2 linked regions of the Chryseolinea soli genome follow. The protein of the gene in region 2 interacts with the protein of the main gene of each other region in a pairwise test. Links are inferred from orthologs where the notes say so. Each region holds a gene or a part of one and is shown on either strand. Other genes may lie near its edges.

Region 1 (4,114 bases), 3.5 Mb from region 2 along the record:
CACGGATGTTTTGCTGCGTGCCGATTTGCGGGGCATCGACTCGCATGGCATTGCGCGTTTGTCGGGTTATGTGAGGCTCTGGGATAAGAAGCGCGTGAATGCCGCGCCGAATGTGCGGGTGGTCCATGAGTCGCCTAGTACGGCCGTGGTGGATGGGGATGGCGGTTTGGGGCTGGTGGTGGCGCCCAAGGCCATGGAAATTGCCATCCGCAAAGCACAAATCGCGGGCACCGGTTGGGTAGCCGTGAAAAACTCCAATCATTTTGGCATTGCAGGTTATCATGCCATGATGGCGCTGGAACACGACATGATCGGTATGGCCATGACCAATGCCAGCCCGCTGGTAGCCCCCACGTTTTCCGTTGAAAGATTATTGGGAACAAACCCCATCGCCGTGGCTATCCCCGCCGATAACCAGCCGGCTTTTGTGGCTGACTTTGCGACGACTACAGCCGCCAATGGCAAGCTGGAAATTCTGCAACGTAAAAATCAAGCGGCGCCTGTGGGTTGGGTGCAAACTAAATCGGGGGCTTCTTCTACCGATCCGAATGAAGCCAAAAGTGGTGGCGCTTTGATACCACTAGGGAGCGACCGCGAGCATGGCAGTCACAAAGGATTTTGTCTTGGTGCTTGGGTGGACATTTTTTCGGCGGTGTTATCGGGTGCTAACTATGGCCCCTGGGTGCCGCCGTTCGTGGCCTTTTTGGAGCCGCCTTCGGATCCAGTGGGTGAAGGTATCGGTCATTTCTTTGGCGCGATGCGCGTGGATGCTTTCCGGCCGGCGCAGGAATTCAAATCGCATATGGACAATTGGATCACGCGCTTCCGCTCGGCCAAAACCATCGAAGGACAGGAACGCGTTATTATTCCCGGTGATCCCGAACGGGAGATGCACGCTCAACGCATGGCACACGGCATCCCTTTGAATCCAAAAGTTGCCGAAGATCTGAAGGAGCTTGGTAAAAAATTCGGTGTAAATTTTTAGAATCCAGCCGTTATGCCCACGCGCAAAACCAGCGGGCTATTGTACGGGGAGAAGTCTGTCGAGCTGGTCGGCTCGCGATAGCTAAAATTATACAAGGCCATCGCATAAAATCCCGCGTGACGGCCGATCGGCTGAAACAAACCACCACCCGCCATAAAGCTATTGAAGCCCCTGCGGACGGTCTCGTTTTGCGAGATGGGATACTCGTAGTTCAAATATTCATACTCGGTGTGCAGGAAGAACGGCCCATAGAAATTATAGCGCAGAAAAGGGCTGATGCCGTAGTCGTTCGTGGAGATGTTGAAAGCGGATTGCTTGTATTTGGTGTAGCGATATTGCACTTGTGCACCGGCAGCAAGCTTGGGGGTGATCTTATAGCCGATCAACGGCGAAATGGAAACGTAACTGTAATAGCTTGAGAAGCTCAATCCAAATCCGCCGCCCGTGAAAATCCGTTCGCGTATCGAAGGCTTTTCACTCATTTCTTCGTCGCCCCATTGAGCAAATGCCACGGTTCCCATCAGGATGAGGGAAGCGGCCAGCATAATCTTTTTCATACCACTTAGTCTTTTTCCGCTACGATGAAGATGTCTTCACTTTCTTTTTTCATCAAGTATTTCTCGCGGGCGAATTTTTCCAGTGACTCCCGGTCGCCGAAAACTTCGTCGCGATCCTTTTCCACTTCCTTTATTTTTTCTTCGTAATACTCCTTTTCATTTTCCAGTGATCGCAGTTTCGAACTCAACTGATAGCGGGCGATCATGTTGTTCGAATCCAGGGCGATCATCCAAAGCACGAAGAAGGCGATCGATAAAAAATAAAAATTCCGGAACGGTTTGGGCAGTTTCTTGAACATATAGCTTAAAAAGTGATACTAAGATAGAGAATAAATCAACGTCAAAAAACAAGCCTCGCTTCCCTCCGGTCGCTAAGGATTGGAAACGAAAAAAGCCAGGACATGTTGCCTGGCTTTTCTATTATTCATTCCGATAAGGACTACATGTTCTTGCCGGGGAAATAGCCGATCTCGCCCAACTCTTCCTCGATGCGGATCAGTTGGTTGTATTTCGCCATCCGGTCGGAACGGGAAGCCGAACCCGTCTTGATCTGACCGGTGTTCAGGGCCACGGCCAGGTCGGCGATGGTGCTGTCTTCGGTTTCACCCGAACGGTGTGACATCACGCTCTTGTAGCCATTGCGTTTTGCCAGGTTCACGGCGGCGATGGTTTCGGTCAGGGAACCGATCTGGTTCACCTTGATAAGGATGGCGTTGGCAATGCCATCGTCGATGCCCTTCTGGAGGCGTTTCACGTTGGTTACGAACAGATCGTCGCCCACGAGTTGTACTTTGTCGCCGATGCTTTCGGTGAGGGCTTTCCAGCCTGCCCAATCGTCTTCGGCCATGCCGTCTTCCAAAGAGATGATGGGGTATTTCTTAGCCCAGTTGGTCCAGTATGCTGCCATTTCTGCGGGCTTCAGTTTCTGACCGGAAGACTTTTTGAAGTGGTATACTTTTGCTTTGGGATCGTAGAATTCAGATGCGGCAGGGTCAAGGGCGATGAACATATCGGAACCGGGTTTGAAGCCGGCTTTCTCGATGGCTTTCAACACCACTTCGATAGCTTCCTCGTTGGATTTGAGGTTCGGTGCAAAACCGCCTTCATCCCCTACGTTGGTAGAAAGACCTTTATCGTGCAATACTTTTTTCAGCGTATGGAACACTTCGGCACCCATGCGAAGGGCTTCCGAGAATGATGCTGCGCCTACGGGCATGACCATGAACTCCTGGAAGTCGATGGCGTTGTCGGCGTGGCTACCACCGTTCAGGATGTTCATCATCGGCACGGGCAGCGTATTCGCGCTCACACCACCGATGTAACGGTACAGGGGCATGCCGGCTTCCATGGCAGCGGCTTTAGCAATAGCCAAAGACGTTCCAAGGATAGCGTTAGCACCCAGCTTGCCTTTGTTGGGCGTGCCATCCAGATCGATCATGATCTGGTCGACCAGGTTTTGTTCGAAAACATCAAAGCCCACCACTTCGGCAGCGATCTTGGTGTTCACGTTGTCCACGGCCTTCAACACGCCTTTTCCCATGAATTTCTTTTTATCACCATCACGGAGTTCTACGGCTTCGTGTGATCCGGTGGAAGCACCGGAGGGCACAGCGGCGCGTCCAAATGCGCCGGACTCAGTTACTACATCAACTTCAACTGTGGGGTTGCCGCGGCTGTCGAGAATTTGCCGGGCATGAATGCTTTCGATTAAGCTCATAGTGATTTTAGATTTATGGATTGGATGATAGTTGTTCGGGTTATGCGGTGATGGGTTCGGCGATTTCCGCCTGGATCATTTCGATGAACTCGTCGAAGAGGTAGCGCGAGTCGTGCGGCCCGGGGGAGGCTTCGGGGTGGTATTGCACCGAGAACGCTTTCCGGTCTTTCAGGCGGATGCCCATGATGGTGTTGTCGTTCAGGTGGACGTGGGTGACCTCTACGTTTGCATTCTTCTCGATATCTTTTTCGTTCACGGAGAAACCGTGATTCTGAGAGGTCATTTCACCTTTGCCCGTAATCAGGTTTTTCACGGGGTGGTTCAATCCGCGGTGACCGTGGTGCATTTTGTACGTAGAAATTCCGGAGGCCAGCGCCAGGAGTTGGTGGCCGAGGCAAATGCCGAAAAGAGGCTTGCCGGAATCCAATGCTTGCTTCACCGTTTCAATGGCGTAGGCCATCACTGAAGGGTCGCCAGGGCCGTTGGAGATAAAATAGCCGTGGGGATTCCAGGCCTTCATTTCCGAGAAGGCGGTTTTGGCAGGGAACACTTTGCAATACACGCCGCGGCTGGCCAGGTTGGTCACTATGCTTTGTTTGATGCCCAGGTCGAGCACAGCCACTTTGATGGGGGCATTGACATCGCCCACGGTATACGCTTCCTTGGTCGTTACCACCGAGGAAAGTTCAAGCCCATTCATGGAGGGCACTTTCTTTATTTCTGCTTTCAGCTGCTCTGGGGTGAGCTCGGATGAGATGATGGCGTTCATCGCGCCTTTACTGCGAATGTAGCGCACCAGCATCCGGGTGTCGATGTTGGCGATGCCCACCACGTTGCGGCTTTCCAGGTATTGCT
Region 2 (4,955 bases):
ATTCTTATGTCACGTATCGCTACAAACGCACCGGGGGAGAAACCGACTGGACCTACCTGGACACGTGGTCGTCGACGGTGAACGACCGGCAAGCCGTCCAGAGTGAAGCCAATACATCTTATCTAAAACTCAAATTTCCGTTGAAAGAAGGCGCCACCTGGAACGGCAACCTCTATAACAATGGCACAGCCGAAGACTATCTGCTCCAGGATGTCGACCAATCCCAAACGTTCAATCAAAAAGCATTCGACAACTGCGTCACGGTGAAGCAAAGCGACAACGAAGATCTCATTGTCTTCCTGGACAAGCGAAAAGAGGTCTATGCAAAAAACGTTGGCTTGGTCTACAAGGAAACCACGCAGCTCCATTATTGCACCGACACCAACGAGGGTTGTCTCGGACAACAGGTCGTGAACGAAGGGATCATCTACACGCAAACCATAAAAGCATATGGCTTGGAATAGGTTGATCGTTTTGCTGGGGTTTATTTTCATTTCCTCGGTGGCCACCGCCCAGGTGAATCGCTACATGGTATTCTTTAAAGACAAAGCCGGCACATCCTACAGCACCAGTGCACCTAAAGCCTTTCTTTCTCAACGCGCCGTTGATCGCCGGATCCAACAAGACATTGCCATTACCGAACAGGATTTTCCCGTGAATGCCGGCTATGTTCAAAGCGTCGCAGCAACCGGAGCATCCGTATTTTTCCCCACGCGTTGGATGAATGGTGTGCTGGTGCAATGCGATGTTTCCGTGTTGACCGCTGTGCAGGCGCTGTCCTTTGTAGACCACGTTGAATGGGTTGCCCCCAATGCGAGGTTGGCCAACGGTCGCAAAAAGAACAACAAGGCAGTGAAAGCCCAGGAAGCGCCGGCCAAGACCCAGGCGCAACTCCAGTTAATTGGTCTTGACGAAATGCAGGAAGCCGGCTACAAAGGCGAGAACATGCTGGTAGCGATTTTCGACGGCGGCTTTCCCGGTGTGAACACCGCTACGCCTTTTCACCACCTGATCCAGGAGAACCGCATCGACTTGCTCGCTTCGCATGATTTTGTGGGCAACACCGACAATGTGTTTCAATACGACGAACACGGCACCGAAGTATTCTCCGTCATCGCCGCCAACCAGGACGGCGTGTTCACGGGCGGGTCTTATGAAGCAAACTACCAGCTCTACGTCACGGAAGATACCGACAGCGAATATCGCATCGAAGAATACAACTGGCTCTTTGCCGCCGAGCGCGCGGATAGCGCGGGCGTTGACATCGTCAACTCTTCATTAGGCTATTACGACTTCGACGACGCCACCATGAACTATGCTAAGAACGCCATGGATGGAAAGACCACGGTGATCTCGCGGGCAGCGCAATGGGCGGCAGACCGGGGCATGGTCATCGTGTGCAGCGCAGGCAACGAAGGCGCCACGGCCTGGCAGATCATTACCGCCCCGGCCGACGCCAAAGATGTGTTGGCCGTAGCCAGCGTCACCAGCGGTGGCGCGCGTTCCGCCTCCAGTTCGATCGGCCCTTCGGCCGATGGCCGGATAAAGCCGGATGTGGCAGCCATGGGGGTGAGCACGAGCATCATCCGTCCCGACGGCACTACCAGCATAGCGACGGGCACGTCGTTGTCGGCGCCCCTCATCACCAGCCTTGCCGCCGGCGTGTGGGAGCGGTACCCGAAACTGAGCAACAAGGAAGTGATCGATGTCATCCGCAAATCCGCCTCCCAGGCCAAGAATCCGGACAATCTTTTAGGTTACGGCATCCCTAATTTCAGAGCGGTGGTGAACTACATTGAGCAGATGCCTCAAGAGGACACGTTCGATGTATATCCCAATCCCGTCAACCACGATACATTGACCATTCGCCCGTTCGATCCCAACCAGGTGGCCACCTGTCGGCTGGAGCTTTTGTCGGCCCAAGGGGCCGTCGTGTTTCAAGGCGAAACCACGTTCTCGTGGCTGAACCGTGCCTACACCGTCAACCTCGCCCCGGTATCGTCGGGATATTATGTTCTGCGGGTTACATGGGGCGATAAACGATTCACCTATAAGCTCATAAAAATATAAGCCCCTCGGGTGCCGATCGCGCGTAGAAGATAGAACTTTACGCTTATTTTTGCGGCAGAACAACGCACCATGCAAACTCCGGTAATCGCTCCCTCCATACTCGCCGCCGACTTCGGCAACCTTGAACGCGAGGTGAAAATGATCAACGACAGCCAGGCCGACTGGATTCACGTGGACATTATGGACGGGGTCTTTGTCCCCAACTTTTCCATGGGATTGCCGGTGGTCGAAGCCGTGAAGCGCCACGCCAAGAAACCCCTGGATGTTCACCTGATGATCGTGAATCCCGACCATTACCTGGCTGCCTTTTGCAAGGCCGGCGCGCATAGCATTTCCGTGCACGTGGAGGCTTGCCCGCATTTGCACAGCACGATCCAGCAGATCAAGGCGTTGGGTTGCAAAGCTGGCGTGGCCATCAATCCGCATACCCCGGTGGTGCAGTTGGAGAACATCATTGCCGACATCGACCTGGTTTGTGTCATGTCGGTGAATCCCGGTTTCGGGGGGCAGAAATTCATCGAGCACACCTATCGCAAGGTGGAGAAGCTCAAAAAGATGATCCTCGATGCCAACGCGAGCGCCCTCATCGAAATAGACGGCGGTGTGAACCAGCAAAATGCGAAGCCTCTGCTGGATGCGGGCGCCGATGTGCTGGTGGCCGGAAACTTCGTATTCAGCGCGGCGAATCCCATAGACGTGATCGCCCGGCTGAAGGCCACACATTAATTTTACCGCCCGCGAAGGATGTAAAAACTTTCACGGAACATTCTGCGTATCTTCGGCAAGATTCTTGTTTTCCTCTATCAAATTTCCGTATGAAGAAGCCTTTTGCGATCATTCTGCTGGCCACCCTGTTTTCCTGTCAGCAAAGTGTAACCCGCGTGGCCCCCGACACCCAAATCGATCTCAGCGGCCGCTGGAACGATTCCGATTCCCGGCTGGTAGCCGACAAGATGATCTCCGAGCTCATGGCGTCGGAACGATTCAAGGAATACGCCAAAGAAAAAGGACGAAAGCCCGCCATCGTCGTGGGCCTCATCCGCAACAAAACCAGCGAGCACATCGACTCCGATACCTACATCAAGAAACTGGAAGTAGCCATCTACAACTCCAATGTGGCCGAGGTGGTGGAGTCGGAAGAATTTCGTGACAAGCTACGCCTGGAGCGCGCCCAGCAACAAGACTTTGCCGACCCGGCCACCGTGGCCCAATGGGGCAAGGAGATCGGCGCCAACCTCATGCTCTTTGGAGAAATGACCTCGGAGACGGACACCAGCAACAAAAAGCGCGTCGTCAACTACATCACGACGCTCTACCTCACCGACATCGAGACGGGCAAGCGGGTGTGGTACGGACAGCAGGAGATCAAGAAATTTGTGAAGAACGGATGAACACCGCGAAGTCGTTACGGCTTGCCTTTTCCTTTTTCGCGCTGGTCACCTTGCAGGCGTGCGCCACCTACTATCAGCAACACCTCGACTTCAATTATGAATTCGAACACGGCGACTTGCAGCAGGCGCTCAACGCGCTGAAGGGCAGCGAGGCCGAAAGCAAATCAAGGTTTCTCTTCTTTGCCAATAAAGGTTTGCTCCTCTCGGTTCTTGGAGACTACGAAGAGAGCAATGCTTTTCTGGAAAAAGCTTTTCTTTTTGGAGAAGACTATCGCATCAACTATTTCAACGAAGGGGTTTCCTATTTCACCAATCCCAATTTCACCGTCTATCGCGGCGAGGACCACGAACATCTGATGGTGTTGTATTTCAAAGCGATCAACTACTTGAAAATGAATCAACCGCAGGATGCGCTGGTGGAGTGCCGCCGGCTCAACATCCGGTTGAACCAGCTCACGGATAAATATTCTTCGCCACACAAGTTGCAACGCGACGCCTTCATCCATGCGCTGATGGGCATCATCTATCAATCGACCAAAGACTACAACAACGCTTTCATTGCCTATCGCAATGCCTTGGATGTGTATGAGAATGAGTATGCAAAAATGTTTCACATGACCGTTCCCGAGCAATTGCAAAAGGACCTGGTGAACACAGCCTATTGGACCGGCTTTATGGATGAGTTTGAAAACTATAAGACCAAATTCGGCATGCAGGACTACACACCAGTTCAACCCGACGCCGAGCTGGTATTTTTCTGGCACAACGGACTGGCTCCTGTAAAGACAGAATGGGGCATCAACTTTGTGATTGCGCCCGGCCCGGGCAACACGATGTTGTTCACCAACGAGTCCATGGGCATGGTTTTTTCATTTCCGGTGGAAGAAGAAAACGATCGCCGGGGTCTGGCCGCCTTGCAGATCTATCGTGTGGTGTTCCCGCGCTATGTGGAGCGCCCCCTGTATTTTCAAACCGCCAACCTGGAAACCAATGGCACCGAATATCCGCTGCAACTGGCCGAAGACGTGAGCAAGGTCGCCTTCCAAAGCCTGCGGCAGCGCATGCTGCAAGAGTTCGCCAAAGGATTGCTGCGGGCCGCCCTGAAAAAAGTGACCGAACAAAGTCTGCGCAAAAAAGATGAGGGCCTGGGCGCTTTGCTGGGCGTGGTGAACGCGGCCACCGAAAAAGCCGACACGCGCAACTGGCAAACCCTTCCGCACAGCATTTTTTATTCGCGGATCCCGCTGGTGGCCGATGAGAAAAATGAAGTGAAGCTAAAACTGCTGCCGGGCGAGGGGAGTGGCACGGACTATTCGTTCACCTACCAGCCCCAAAAAGGAAGGACACTATTTCACACGTTCTCGTCGTTAGAGTCGTTGGCGCCGAGCTATAGTTTTTAGGATGAAACCGGATGAAATTCATAGGGCGTTCCGACGCGATGACGCGCAGGACACAGCACTTCGCCGACATTCCGGTTCCAAATTTCGCCCCGCA

The links. Proteins that work in one complex are often made in the same cells at the same time.
Region 1: the proteins of rpe (region 2) and eno interact in binary tests that used the Escherichia coli proteins (3 or more experiments, as listed by UniProt). The link is inferred for Chryseolinea soli from one-to-one orthologs.

The regions. Positions count from the first base shown.
Region 1 is NZ_CP032382.1:1,436,824-1,440,937, forward strand. Bases 1,121-4,114 are described here. They hold eno (phosphopyruvate hydratase), read right to left. Parts: upstream 3,260-4,114; coding sequence 1,982-3,259; downstream 1,121-1,981. Other genes in these bases: D4L85_RS06050 (hypothetical protein), read right to left, coding at 1,121-1,542; D4L85_RS06055 (septum formation initiator family protein), read right to left, coding at 1,548-1,841; carA (glutamine-hydrolyzing carbamoyl-phosphate synthase small subunit), read right to left, coding at 3,300-4,114. In the rest of the region: D4L85_RS06045 (Ldh family oxidoreductase), read left to right, coding at 1-985; more of D4L85_RS06050, read right to left, coding at 982-1,120. UniProt on the Escherichia coli protein: Catalyzes the reversible conversion of 2-phosphoglycerate (2-PG) into phosphoenolpyruvate (PEP). It is essential for the degradation of carbohydrates via glycolysis.
Region 2 is NZ_CP032382.1:4,956,360-4,961,314, forward strand. Bases 1,253-3,967 are described here. They hold rpe (ribulose-phosphate 3-epimerase), read left to right. Parts: upstream 1,253-2,139; coding sequence 2,140-2,796; downstream 2,797-3,967. Other genes in these bases: D4L85_RS21005 (S8 family peptidase), read left to right, coding at 1,253-2,070; D4L85_RS21015 (penicillin-binding protein activator LpoB), read left to right, coding at 2,886-3,461; D4L85_RS21020 (COG3014 family protein), read left to right, coding at 3,458-3,967. Outside these bases: D4L85_RS21000 (hypothetical protein), read left to right, coding at 1-464; more of D4L85_RS21005, read left to right, coding at 451-1,252; more of D4L85_RS21020, read left to right, coding at 3,968-4,861. UniProt on the Escherichia coli protein: Catalyzes the reversible epimerization of D-ribulose 5-phosphate to D-xylulose 5-phosphate.